2 regions of the Streptomyces sp. NPDC048604 genome follow, and region 2 is predicted to be linked to the other one. Evidence: predicted binding sites of a transcription regulator. Region 2 holds the regulator's gene; the other holds the start of a gene.
What was found. Region 2 encodes HrcA, which represses chaperone genes, less so after heat shock. Its sites were predicted from a motif close to TTNGCACTCNGNNNNNCNGAGTGCNAA; they were not measured.
Positions count from the first base shown of each region.

Region 1: groES (co-chaperone GroES) is a predicted target of HrcA. The motif match lies at 2,994-3,020, and genes of this name have one in related genera.

Region 1 covers NZ_JBICVX010000005.1:235,289-240,987, forward strand. The annotation lists gene ACGFMM_RS12760 (ester cyclase) at 66-764, shown strand; gene groL (chaperonin GroEL) at 837-2,465, opposite strand; gene groES (co-chaperone GroES) at 2,586-2,894, opposite strand; gene ACGFMM_RS12775 (hypothetical protein) at 3,052-3,249, opposite strand; gene ACGFMM_RS12780 (polysaccharide deacetylase family protein) at 3,246-4,214, opposite strand; gene ACGFMM_RS12785 (SAM-dependent methyltransferase) at 4,297-5,487, shown strand; gene ACGFMM_RS12790 (hypothetical protein) at 5,687-5,699, opposite strand, start outside.
Region 2 covers NZ_JBICVX010000001.1:612,421-618,119, reverse strand. The annotation lists gene hemW (radical SAM family heme chaperone HemW) at 1-217, shown strand, start outside; gene ACGFMM_RS03010 (DUF3097 domain-containing protein) at 273-1,076, opposite strand; gene ACGFMM_RS03005 (MBL fold metallo-hydrolase) at 1,087-1,809, opposite strand; gene hrcA (heat-inducible transcriptional repressor HrcA) at 1,969-2,985, shown strand; gene dnaJ (molecular chaperone DnaJ) at 2,986-4,125, shown strand; gene ACGFMM_RS02990 (nitronate monooxygenase) at 4,234-5,310, shown strand; gene ACGFMM_RS02985 (16S rRNA (uracil(1498)-N(3))-methyltransferase) at 5,307-5,699, shown strand, end outside.

The sequences.
Region 1 (5,699 bases), on a different contig from region 2:
CCGACGCCTAAAATGGAGGGGTTCCCACTGGTTTCGCCACGGGCTCGGCCGTTTCGGGAGGCGTCATGACTTTCGTACAGATCATCGACTGCAAGACCAGCCGGGTCGACGACCTGAACCGGCTCATGGACCAATGGGTCGAGCAGACCGAGGGGAAGCGCACCGCCACGCACAGCATCGTCGGCAAGGACCGCTCGGACGCCTCCCACGTCGTGGAGATCGTCGAGTTCCCCTCGTACGACGTGGCGATGCGCAACTCGCAGCTGCCCGAGACCGACCGGATCTTCCGCGAGATGGTCGCGCTCTGTGACGAGATGCCCACCTTCACGGACCTGGACGTGGTCCGGGACGAAGCGCTGTACAAGACCAACGCCCGGCGGCTCTTCGAGATGATCGCGAGCGACGAGGACACCGCGCTGCTCGACCAGGTCCTGGCCGAGGGGTACCACGACCACGACCCGACCAACGCGCAGGACGTGTACGGGATGGACGCCGTCCGGCGTGAGGTGGAGATGTGGCGGGGCGCCTTCGACTTCGCCTTCACCATCGACGACCAGATCGCCGAGGGCGACCGGGTCTGCACCCGCTGGACGTGGAACGCCACGCACACCGGCGACTTCATGGGAATCCAGCCCACCGGCATGCAGGTGAGCATGACCGGCACGACCATCCACCGCTGCCGCGAGGACGGCAAGCTCGTGGAGGGCTGGTGGCAGTACGACATGCTCGGCCTGATGGGCCAGCTCGGCGCGGTGGAGGCGTAGCCCGGACGCGCCGAGGCCCCCGCTCCCATCCCGGGAGCGGGGGCCTCGTTCGTGTCGCTACCTGCTACGGCCTCAGTGGGAGTGGCCGTGACCGTGGCCGTGGCCCGCGGCGGCCTCTTCCTCTTCCTTCTTCTCGACGACCAGGGTCTCGGTCGTGAGCAGCAGGGAGGCGATGGAGGCGGCGTTCTCCAGGGCGGAGCGGGTGACCTTCACCGGGTCGATGACGCCGGCCTTGACCAGGTCGCCGTACTCGCCGGTGGCGGCGTTGAAGCCGTTGCCCTTGTCGAGCTCGGCGACCTTCGAGGTGATGACGTAGCCCTCGAGGCCGGCGTTCTCGGCGATCCAGCGCAGCGGCTCGACGGCGGCGCGGCGGACGACCGCGACACCCGTGGCCTCGTCGCCGGTCTTGTCGAGGTTGCCCTCGAGGATCTTGACGGCGTGGACCAGAGCGGAACCGCCACCGGAGACGATGCCCTCCTCGACCGCGGCGCGGGTCGCGGAGATGGCGTCCTCCAGACGGTGCTTCTTCTCCTTCAGCTCCACCTCGGTGGCGGCGCCGACCTTGATCACGCACACGCCGCCGGCGAGCTTCGCGAGGCGCTCCTGGAGCTTCTCGCGGTCCCAGTCGGAGTCCGTGGTCTCGATCTCGGCCTTGATCTGGTTGACCCGGCCGACGACGTCCTCGGAGTTGCCGCCGCCGTCGACGATGGTGGTGTCGTCCTTGGTGATCGTCACGCGGCGGGCGGAGCCCAGCACGTCCAGACCGGCCTGGTCGAGCTTGAGGCCGACCTCCTCGGCGATGACGGTGGCACCGGTGAGGGTGGCCATGTCGCCGAGCATCGCCTTGCGGCGGTCGCCGAAGCCGGGGGCCTTGACGGCCACCGCGTTGAAGGTGCCGCGGATCTTGTTGACGACCAGGGTCGACAGGGCCTCGCCCTCGACGTCCTCGGCGATGATCAGCAGCGGCTTGGAGCCACCGGCCTGGATGATCTTCTCCAGGATCGGCAGGAGGTCCTGGATGGACGTGATCTTGCCCTGGTGGATCAGGATGTACGGGTCGTCGAGGACGGCCTCCATACGCTCCTGGTCGGTCACCATGTACGGGGACAGGTAGCCCTTGTCGAAGGCCATGCCCTCGGTGAAGTCCAGCTCCAGACCGAAGGTGTTGGACTCCTCGACGGTGATGACGCCGTCCTTGCCGACCTTGTCCATCGCCTCGGCGATGAGCTCGCCGACCTGCTGGTCCTGCGCGGAGAGCGCGGCGACGGCGGCGATGTCGGACTTGTCCTCGATCGGACGGGCGGTGGCGAGCAGCTCCTCGGAGACGGCCTTGACCGCGGCGTCGATGCCCTTCTTCAGGGCGGCCGGGGAGGCGCCGGCGGCGACGTTGCGCAGACCCTCGCGGACCAGCGCCTGGGCCAGCACGGTGGCGGTGGTGGTGCCATCGCCCGCGATGTCGTTGGTCTTGGTCGCCACCTCCTTCACCAGCTGCGCGCCGAGGTTCTCGTACGGGTCCTCGATCTCGACCTCGCGGGCGATCGTGACACCGTCGTTGGTGATGGTGGGGGCGCCGAACTTCTTGTCGATGACGACGTTGCGGCCCTTGGGGCCGATCGTCACCTTGACCGTGTCGGCAAGCTTGTTGACGCCGCGCTCAAGGGCGCGACGGGCGTCCTCGTCGAACTTCAGGATCTTCGCCATGGGAGCGGTTCAGCCCTCTCGGAAATCGTGGTGAAAAACGAACCACGCCCCTGGACGCCCGGTGCGGGGTCAGGGGCGCAGCTCTAAAGCATCTGGCTCAGTGCCTGGGTGCTCGGTGACTTACTTCTCGATGATCGCGAGCACGTCGCGAGCCGAGAGGACGAGGTACTCCTCGCCGTTGTACTTCACCTCGGTGCCGCCGTACTTGCTGTAAAGCACGACGTCGCCGACCTTCACGTCGAGCGGCAGGCGCTCGCCGTTCTCGAAGCGGCCCGGACCGACGGCGAGGACGGCGCCCTCCTGGGGCTTCTCCTTCGCGGTGTCCGGGATGACCAGGCCAGAGGCGGTGGTCTGCTCGGCGTCGAGCGGCTGGACCACGATGCGGTCCTCGAGCGGCTTGATGGCAACCTTGGAGCTGGTGGTCGTCACGATCCGACCTCCCCCTTCGGAGATCTCACGGGGTCTACTGTCTGAGGTGGCGACCAGGTGGATCCGTCGTCGCGGGTGCCGGACCTGCCCGTCGCTGTGTTGGCACTCTCACGTGGGGAGTGCCAGAGCCGAGACTATGACCGGGATTAGCACTCGGTCAAGCGGAGTGCCAATTCACGACGGCGTGCCGCGCCTGCGGGACGGTGTTCGCCGCCTGCACCGCGCTCCTGACCGTCTTCCTGCCCAGACGTTCGATCGGGTCCACCGCGTCCCCCGGGGCCGCGCACCCCGGCGCCGGGGCGGCGAAGAGCGCGCCGGCCGCCAGCAGTCCGGCGAGCAGCCGGCGGGCGCTCACACGTAGTCCTCGAGGCGGGCGACCGCGTAGCCCTTCTCGGTGACCGTCTTCATCACCTTGCGGATCATGTCCGGCATGGTGCCCTTCCAGTCCTTCTTGCCGCGGAAGTGCGTGAGGATGATGTCGCCGGGGTGCAGATCGCGGTCCCACTCGCGCCACTCCATCCGGTCCGGGAACGCCTCGGCCGCCCACAGCGGCACGGCCTTGACGCCGCAGGACTGTGCGGCGCGCAGCGTGTTCTCGTTGTAGTTGCCGTACGGCGGGCGGAACAGCGGCGGCCGCTTGCCGTAGCGCTTCTCGAGGGTGGCCTGCTGGTCGCAGATCTCGTGCTTCTGCTGCGCGTACGACAGACCGGGCATGTAGCGGTGGTTCAGGGTGTGGTTGTGCAGCGCGACCCCGGCGTCCTGCATCTTCCTGAAGTAGCCGTAGTCCTCCTTGACGAGGTAGTCGCTCAGGAAGGCGCTGTACGGGATCTGCAGTTCGGACATCATCCGCAGCAGTTCGGGGTCCTTCTCCGCGCCGTCGTCGATCGTCAGGAAGACGATCTTCTCCTTGGTGGGCACGGTGGTGAAGACGGGCGGCAGCCCCTCGCCGTCGGTCTCGAAGCCCTTGCGGGTGGTGATCTTCGGCTTCACCGCGGGCGGCGGGGGCGCGGGCAGCGGGGTCTGCGCCAGGCCCCACTTCTTCGCGGCGGCGGCGCGGGCGGCCTGGGCCTTGCGGACCTTCTCGACGTACGCGGCCAGCGCGCCGGCCGTGCCGCGGTCCTCGGCGCGCGCCCCGGCCGCGGGGGCCGGCTTGGCCTGCGCCGGCCCGGCGACAGGCTTCCCGGCGGCTTCGCCGGCGGGCGGTCCGGAGCAGGCGGAGGCGAGCGCCCCGACGGCCAGAACTGCGGCGAGCGCGATCGCCCGACGCGCAGGACCCGTACCCCTCATCCTGATTTCTTCCTTTTGTCGTACTTGCTGCATGGGGCCGCATCCTGTCAGCGCGACGCCCCTCCCCCGCGCCGACACCGCCGCCCGGCGCGCGCGGTCCCCCGGCTGGCCCACAATGGGGCAGGTGACCGATCTTTCCGCCTTCCACTCCCTGCTCACCCCCGAGGGCCAGGACCTGCTCGCCGCCCTGCGCGACTACGACCCGGCCCAGGAGCTCGCGGTCGCCTCCCGGCTGCGCCGCGAGCACCCGGCGGAGCTGGTCACGGCGGCCCTCGCGCAGGCCCGGCTGCGGCAGCGCGCGGCGGCGAAGTTCGGCGCGCAGGACGCGTACCGGATGTACTTCACGCCGCACGGCGTCGAGCAGTCGACGCGGGCCACGGTCGGCGCGTACCGGGCCGGACGGCTGCGCGCGCTCGGCGTACGCAGCGTGGCGGACCTCTGCTCCGGGATCGGCGGGGACGCGCTCGCGCTGGCCCGCGCCGGGATCCGGGTGCTCGCCGTGGACCGCGACCCGCTGACCGCCGAGGCGGCCAGGGCCAACGCGGAGGCGCTCGGGCTCGCTGACCTGATCGAGGTGCGCTGCGCGGACGTCACGGACATCGACACCGGCCCGTACGAGGCCGTGTTCGTCGACCCGGCGCGGCGTGGGGGACGCGGCCGTATCTTCGACCCCGAGGCGTACTCGCCGCCGCTGTCCTGGGCCGTCGAGGCGGCCCGCAGCGCCCCGCACGCCGCACTGAAGATCGCCCCCGGCATCCCGCACGAGACGGTGCCGCAGGAGGCCGAGGCGGAGTGGATCTCGGACGGCGGGGACGTGAAGGAGGCCGTCCTGTGGTTCGGCACCGCGCCGGGCGCGCGCCGCGCCACGCTGCTGCCGTCGGGCGCCTCGCTGACCGGCCGCGGACTGCCCGACCCGCAGGTCCACAAGGTCGGCCGCTACCTGTACGAGCCGGACGGCGCGGTCATCCGGGCGCACCTGGTCGCGGAGGTCGCCGAGGAGCTGGACGGCGGGCTGGTCGACGAGACCATCGCGTACATCACCGCCGACGAACTGCGGCCCACGCCGTACGCGGCCGCGTACGAGATCACCGACGAACTCCCGTTCAACCTCAAGAAGCTGAAGGCCCTGCTGCGCGAGCGCGAGATCGGCACGCTGACCGTGAAGAAGCGCGGCTCGGCGGTGGAGCCGGAGGAGCTGCGCCGCAAGATGAAGCTCAAGGGCCGGAACGCGACGACGGTCTTCCTCACCCGCGTCGCCGGCGCCCCGACGATGCTGCTCGGCCACCCGGCGGGCGCGGCGGGCTAGGGGGTGTCTGACAATTCCCCGTGGAACAAGGAGCGGCGTCCGGTGCGTGCGATCGCAAGGCGCCGGAGAGCCCTCGGTTGGGGTCTCCCCTGCTCGAACGGAGCTGAGAGCTTGGGGAAGGAGCTACTAGGGCTTTTCGGCAACGCGGCGAGCGTGCGTGCCGGACGCCGCGACGCCGCGGGGAATTGCCAGACACCCCCTAGCTGCCGAGC
Region 2 (5,699 bases):
CGCCGACGAGGACCGGCGGGTGGAGCGGATCCTGCTGGAGCTGCGGCTGAAGGAGGGCGTGGAGCTGGAGCTCCTCCGCCCTGCGGGCCTCAAGGCGTCCAGGCGCGCCCTGGAGGACGGACTGCTCGACGCGGGCGCGTACGACACGGGGCGGGCGGTGCTGACGCTGCGGGGGCGGTTGCTGGCGGATGCGGTGGTCAGGGATCTGGTGGACTGATCGTTCCGGACGGGCGTCGGCCTCGTGGGCTGTGCCCACCCCTTGCCGAAATGGCCTAGGGGGCCGTGACGAAGTCGATCAGTTCCTCGACCCTGCCCAGGAGCTCCGGCTCCAGGTCCTTGTACGAGGTCACCCGGGACAGGATGTGCTGCCAGGCCGCGCCGGTGTTCTCCGGCCAGCCCAGGGCCCGGCAGACGCCCGTCTTCCAGTCCTGGCCGTGGGGGATCCGGGGCCAGGACTCGATGCCCAGGGACGACGGCTTCACCGCTTCCCAGACGTCCACGTACGGGTGGCCCACCACCAGGACGTGTTCGCCCGTGACCCGGGCCGCCAGGCGGGACTCCTTCGAGCCGGGGACCAGGTGGTCGACCAGCACGCCCAGGCGGGCGTCCGGACCCGGGGCGAAGTCGGCGACGATCGCCGGCAGGTCGTCGACGCCCTCCAGGTACTCCACGACCACGCCCTCGATGCGCAGGTCGTCGCCCCAGACCTTCTCGACCAGCTCCGCGTCGTGCCGGCCCTCCACGTAGATGCGCCCCGCCCGGGCCACCCGCGCTCGCGCGCCGGGCACCGCGATCGAGCCGGAGGCCGTACGGGCCGGGCGCCCGGGCGCGGCCGCGGACGGGCGGACGAGCGTGACCACCCGGCCTTCCAGGAGGAAGCCCCGGGGGTCCATCGGGTACACGCGGTGCTTGCCGAAGCGGTCCTCCAGCGTGACCGTGCCCGCCTCGCAGCGGATCACGGCCCCGCAGAAGCCCGTGGACACCTCCTCCACCACCAGGTCCGGCTCCGCCGGGACCTCGGGAACGGGAGCGGAACGCTTCCAAGGAGGTGTCAGGTCTGGGTTGTAGGCGCGCACTTGGGGGACGTTAGGGCACCTCGATCCGTCGTGCCAGTTCATCGCGCTGCGCCCGTACGAACGCCGCGTCCACCACCGCGCCGTGCCCCGGCACGTAGCAGGCGTCCTCGCCGCCCAGGGCCAGCAGGCGGTCCAGCGCCGCCGGCCACTGCGACGGGACCGCGTCCGGGCCCGCCTGCGGCTCGCCCGACTCCTCCACCAGGTCGCCGCAGAACACGACCTCCCGCGACCCCGGCACCAGCAGCACCAGGTCGTGGCCCGAGTGGCCGGGGCCCACGTTGGCCAGCAGGACCTGCCGGCCGCCCAGATCCAGCGTCCACTCGCCGGACACCACGTGCTGCGGCGCCACCAGGACGTCCGCCGCCTCCGCGGCCTCCGCCGCGCCCAGCCCCTGCGCCACCGCGTCCGCCCGCAGCGCCTCCCGCTCCCGGCCGCGCAGCAGCGTGTCCATGCCGACCGCCCCGTACACCTCGACCCCGGCGAACGCCGCCGTGCCGAGTACATGATCGAAGTGCGGGTGGCTGAGTGCGATGTGCGTCACTTTCCGCCCGGTCATCGCCTCCGCCTGGGAGCGCAGTTCCGCCCCCTCCCGCAGCGAGGCGCCCGTGTCGTACAGAAGTACCGCCCGATCGCCCAGTACGAGCCCCACGGTGGCGTCCCAGCCCGGCAGCCGCCGCCTTCCGACCCCGTCCGCGAGCCGCTCCCAGCCGTACTCTTCCCAACCGATGTCCATACGGTGACGCTAGCGGTCCGGCGTACCGCCTCCTTGCCAGGAGCGATGTCCGCCGCCGTACACTGGCCGGGGGATTCCTGGCACTCGAAGAGGGCGAGTGCCAAACACGGAGCAACCGGAACGACCCGATCACCGGAACGACAGCTGGAGGTGTGCGCCATGCTCAGCGAACGCAGACTCGAGGTGCTGCGCGCCATCGTCCAGGACTACGTCGGGACGGAGGAGCCGGTCGGCTCGAAGGCGCTCACCGAGCGGCACAACCTCGGCGTCTCCCCGGCCACCGTCCGCAACGACATGGCCGCGCTGGAGGAGGAGGGCTTCATCGCCCAGCCGCACACCAGCGCCGGACGCATCCCCACGGACAAGGGCTACCGCCTGTTCGTCGACAAGCTCGCGGCCGTCAAGCCGCTGTCGACGCCCGAGCGGCGCGCGATCCACAGCTTCCTCGACAGCGCGGTCGACCTCGACGACGTCGTGGCCCGCACGGTCCGGCTGCTCGCGCAGCTGACCCGGCAGGTCGCGATCGTGCAGTACCCGTCCCTGACCCGCTCGACGGTCCGGCACGTGGAACTGCTGTCGCTGTCGCCCGCCCGGCTGATGCTCGTGCTGATCACGGACACCGGCCGGGTCGAGCAGCGCATGATCGACTGCCCCGCGCCGTTCGGCGAGACCTCTCTCGCCGACCTGCGGGCCCGGCTGAACAGCCGGGTGGCCGGAAAGCGCTTCGCGGACGTCCCGCGCCTGGTGCAGGACCTCGGGGAGTCGTTCGAGGCGGAGGACCGCGGTACGGTCTCGGCCGTGCTCGCGACGCTCCTCGAAACCCTGGCGGAAGAGCACGAGGAACGGCTGATGATCGGCGGCACCGCCAATCTCACCCGCTTCGGGCACGACTTCCCGCTGGTGATCCGGCCGGTGCTGGAAGCTCTCGAGGAGCAGGTCGTGCTCCTCAAGCTGCTCGGCGAGGCCAACGACTCGGGCATGACCGTACGGATCGGGCACGAGAACGCCCATGAGGGCCTCACGTCCACATCCGTCGTCACGGTCGGCTACGGTTCGGGCGGCGAGGCCGTCGCAAAACTCGGCGTGGTCGGACCGACCCGCATGGACTACCCCGGAACGATGGGAGCGGTACGCGCAGTGGCACGTTACGTCGGACAGATCCTGGCGGAGTCGTAAGTGGCCACGGACTACTACGCCGTACTGGGCGTACGCCGCGACGCGTCGCAGGACGAGATCAAGAAGGCCTTCCGTCGCCTGGCGCGCGAGCTTCACCCGGATGTGAATCCGGACCCGAAGACGCAGGAGCGCTTCAAGGAGATCAACGCCGCCTACGAGGTCCTCTCCGACCCGCAGAAGAAGCAGGTCTACGACCTCGGCGGCGACCCGCTGTCCGCCTCGGGCGGCGCGGGCGGAGCCGGCGGCTTCGGTGCGGGCGGCTTCGGGAACTTCTCGGACATCATGGACGCGTTCTTCGGCACGGCCTCGCAGCGCGGGCCGCGGTCGAGGACCCGGCGCGGCCAGGACGCGATGATCCGGCTGGAGGTCGAGCTCAACGAGGCGGCCTTCGGCACCACCAAGGACATCCAGGTCGACACGGCCGTCGTCTGTACGACGTGTTCCGGCGAGGGCGCCGCGCCCGGCACCTCCGCGCAGACCTGTGACATGTGCCGCGGCCGCGGCGAGGTCTCGCAGGTCACCCGGTCGTTCCTCGGCCAGGTCATGACCTCCCGGCCCTGCCCGCAGTGCCAGGGCTTCGGCACGGTCGTCCCGACCCCCTGCCCGGAGTGCGCGGGCGACGGCCGGGTCCGGTCGCGTCGCACGCTCACGGTCAAGATCCCGGCCGGTGTCGACAACGGCACCCGGATCCAGCTCGCCGGCGAGGGCGAGGTCGGCCCCGGCGGCGGTCCGGCCGGCGACCTGTACGTGGAGATCCACGAGCTGCCGCACCCGACCTTCCAGCGGCGCGGGGACGACCTGCACTGCACGGTCACCATCCCGATGACGGCGGGCGCGCTCGGCACGAAGGTGCCGCTGGACACCCTCGACGGCCGCGAGGAGGTCGACATCCGCCCGGGCACGCAGTCCGGCCAGTCGATCCCGCTGCACGGCCGCGGCGTCACGCACCTGCGCGGCGGAGGCCGGGGCGACCTGATCGTCCACGTCGAGGTCCAGACCCCGACGAAGCTGGACCCGGAGCAGGAGCGCCTGCTGCGCGAACTGTCCAAGCTGCGCGGCGAGGAGCGGCCCACGGGGCAGTTCCAGCCGGGTCAGCAGGGGCTGTTCTCGCGGCTGAAGGACGCGTTCAACGGCCGGTAGGCGCATCTGCCGGGTCCGTTGAACGGCCCGTAGGTTTGCCGGTCCGTGTGTGACAGAGGAGGCGCCGCCTTGTGCGGCGCCTTCTGTGTGACATGACACGATGGCCGCATGTCCTCCGCGCTGAACGACCTCTGCCGATACCCCGTCGTGCAGGCCCCGATGGCGGGCGGCGGCTCCTGTCCGCAGCTGGCGGCGGCCGTGAGCGAGGCCGGGGGGCTGGGGTTCCTGGCCGCGGGGTACAAGACCGCCGGAAGCATGTACCAGGAGATCAAGCAGGTCCGCGGGCTCACCGGGCAGCCGTTCGGCGTCAACCTGTTCATGCCGCAGAACGGGCAGACCGCCGACCCCGCCGCCGTCGAGGTGTACCGGCACCAGCTCGCCGGTGAGGCCGACTGGTACGACACCCCGCTCGGCGACGCCGACAGCGGCCGCGACGACGCGTACGACGCCAAGCTGGCCGTCCTCGTCGACGACCCCGTCCCCGTCGTCTCGTTCACCTTCGGCTGCCCCACCCGTGACACCCTCGACGCCCTCGCGCGCGTCGGCACGTACACCGTCGTCACCGTCACCTCCGCCGAGGAGGCCCGGGCCGCGCAGTGGGCCGGGGCGGACGCCGTCTGCGTCCAGGGCGTGGAGGCCGGCGGGCACCAGGGGACGCACAAGGACGAGGCGGGCGCCGACGGCGCGGGCCTCGGTCTGCTCGCCCTCGTCACCCAGGTGCGGGAGAACGTCCAGCTGCCGATCATCGCCGCCGGCGGGCTGATGCGCGGCGCCCAGATAGCGGCCGTCCTCGCCGCCGGCGCGGACGCCGCCCAGCTCGGCACCGCGTTCCTGGTCTGCCCGGAGTCCGGCGCGCACCTGCTGCACAAGCAGGCCCTGACCGACCCGCTGTTCGTCCGCACCGAGCTGACCCGCGCCTTCTCCGGGCGTCCGGCCCGCGGCCTGGTCAACCGGTTCATGCACGAGCACGGACCGTACGCCCCCGCCGCGTACCCCGAGATCCACCACCTCACCGCGCCGCTGCGCAAGGCCGCGGCCACCGCCGGCGACCCCCAGGGCATGGCCCTGTGGGCCGGCCAGGGCCACCGGCTGGCCCGCGAGCTGCCCGCCGGGCAGCTCGTCGAGGTGCTGGCCGCCGAGATCGACACCGCACTGACCGCGCTGGCCCACAGGAGCGCCTCATGACCGCACCCGTCTTCGTCGTCGACGCCGTCCCCGACGGCGGGACCTTCCTCCTCGACGGGCCCGAGGGCCGGCACGCGGTCTCCGTGAAGCGGCTGCGGGCGGGCGAGGAACTCGTCCTGACGGACGGGCACGGCGGCTGGGCGGAGTGCACGGTGGTCGCCGCGGAGGGGAAGGACCAGCTGACGGTCTCGGTCGACGTCCGCCATGACGAGCCCGCGCCCGCGCCGCGGATCACCGTCGTCCAGGCCCTGCCGAAGGGCGACCGGGGCGAACTCGCCGTCGAGATCATGACGGAGACCGGCGTCGACGCGATCGTGCCCTGGTCCGCGTCCCGGTGCATCACCCAGTGGAAGGGCGACCGCGGGCTCAAGGCCCTCGGCAAGTGGCGG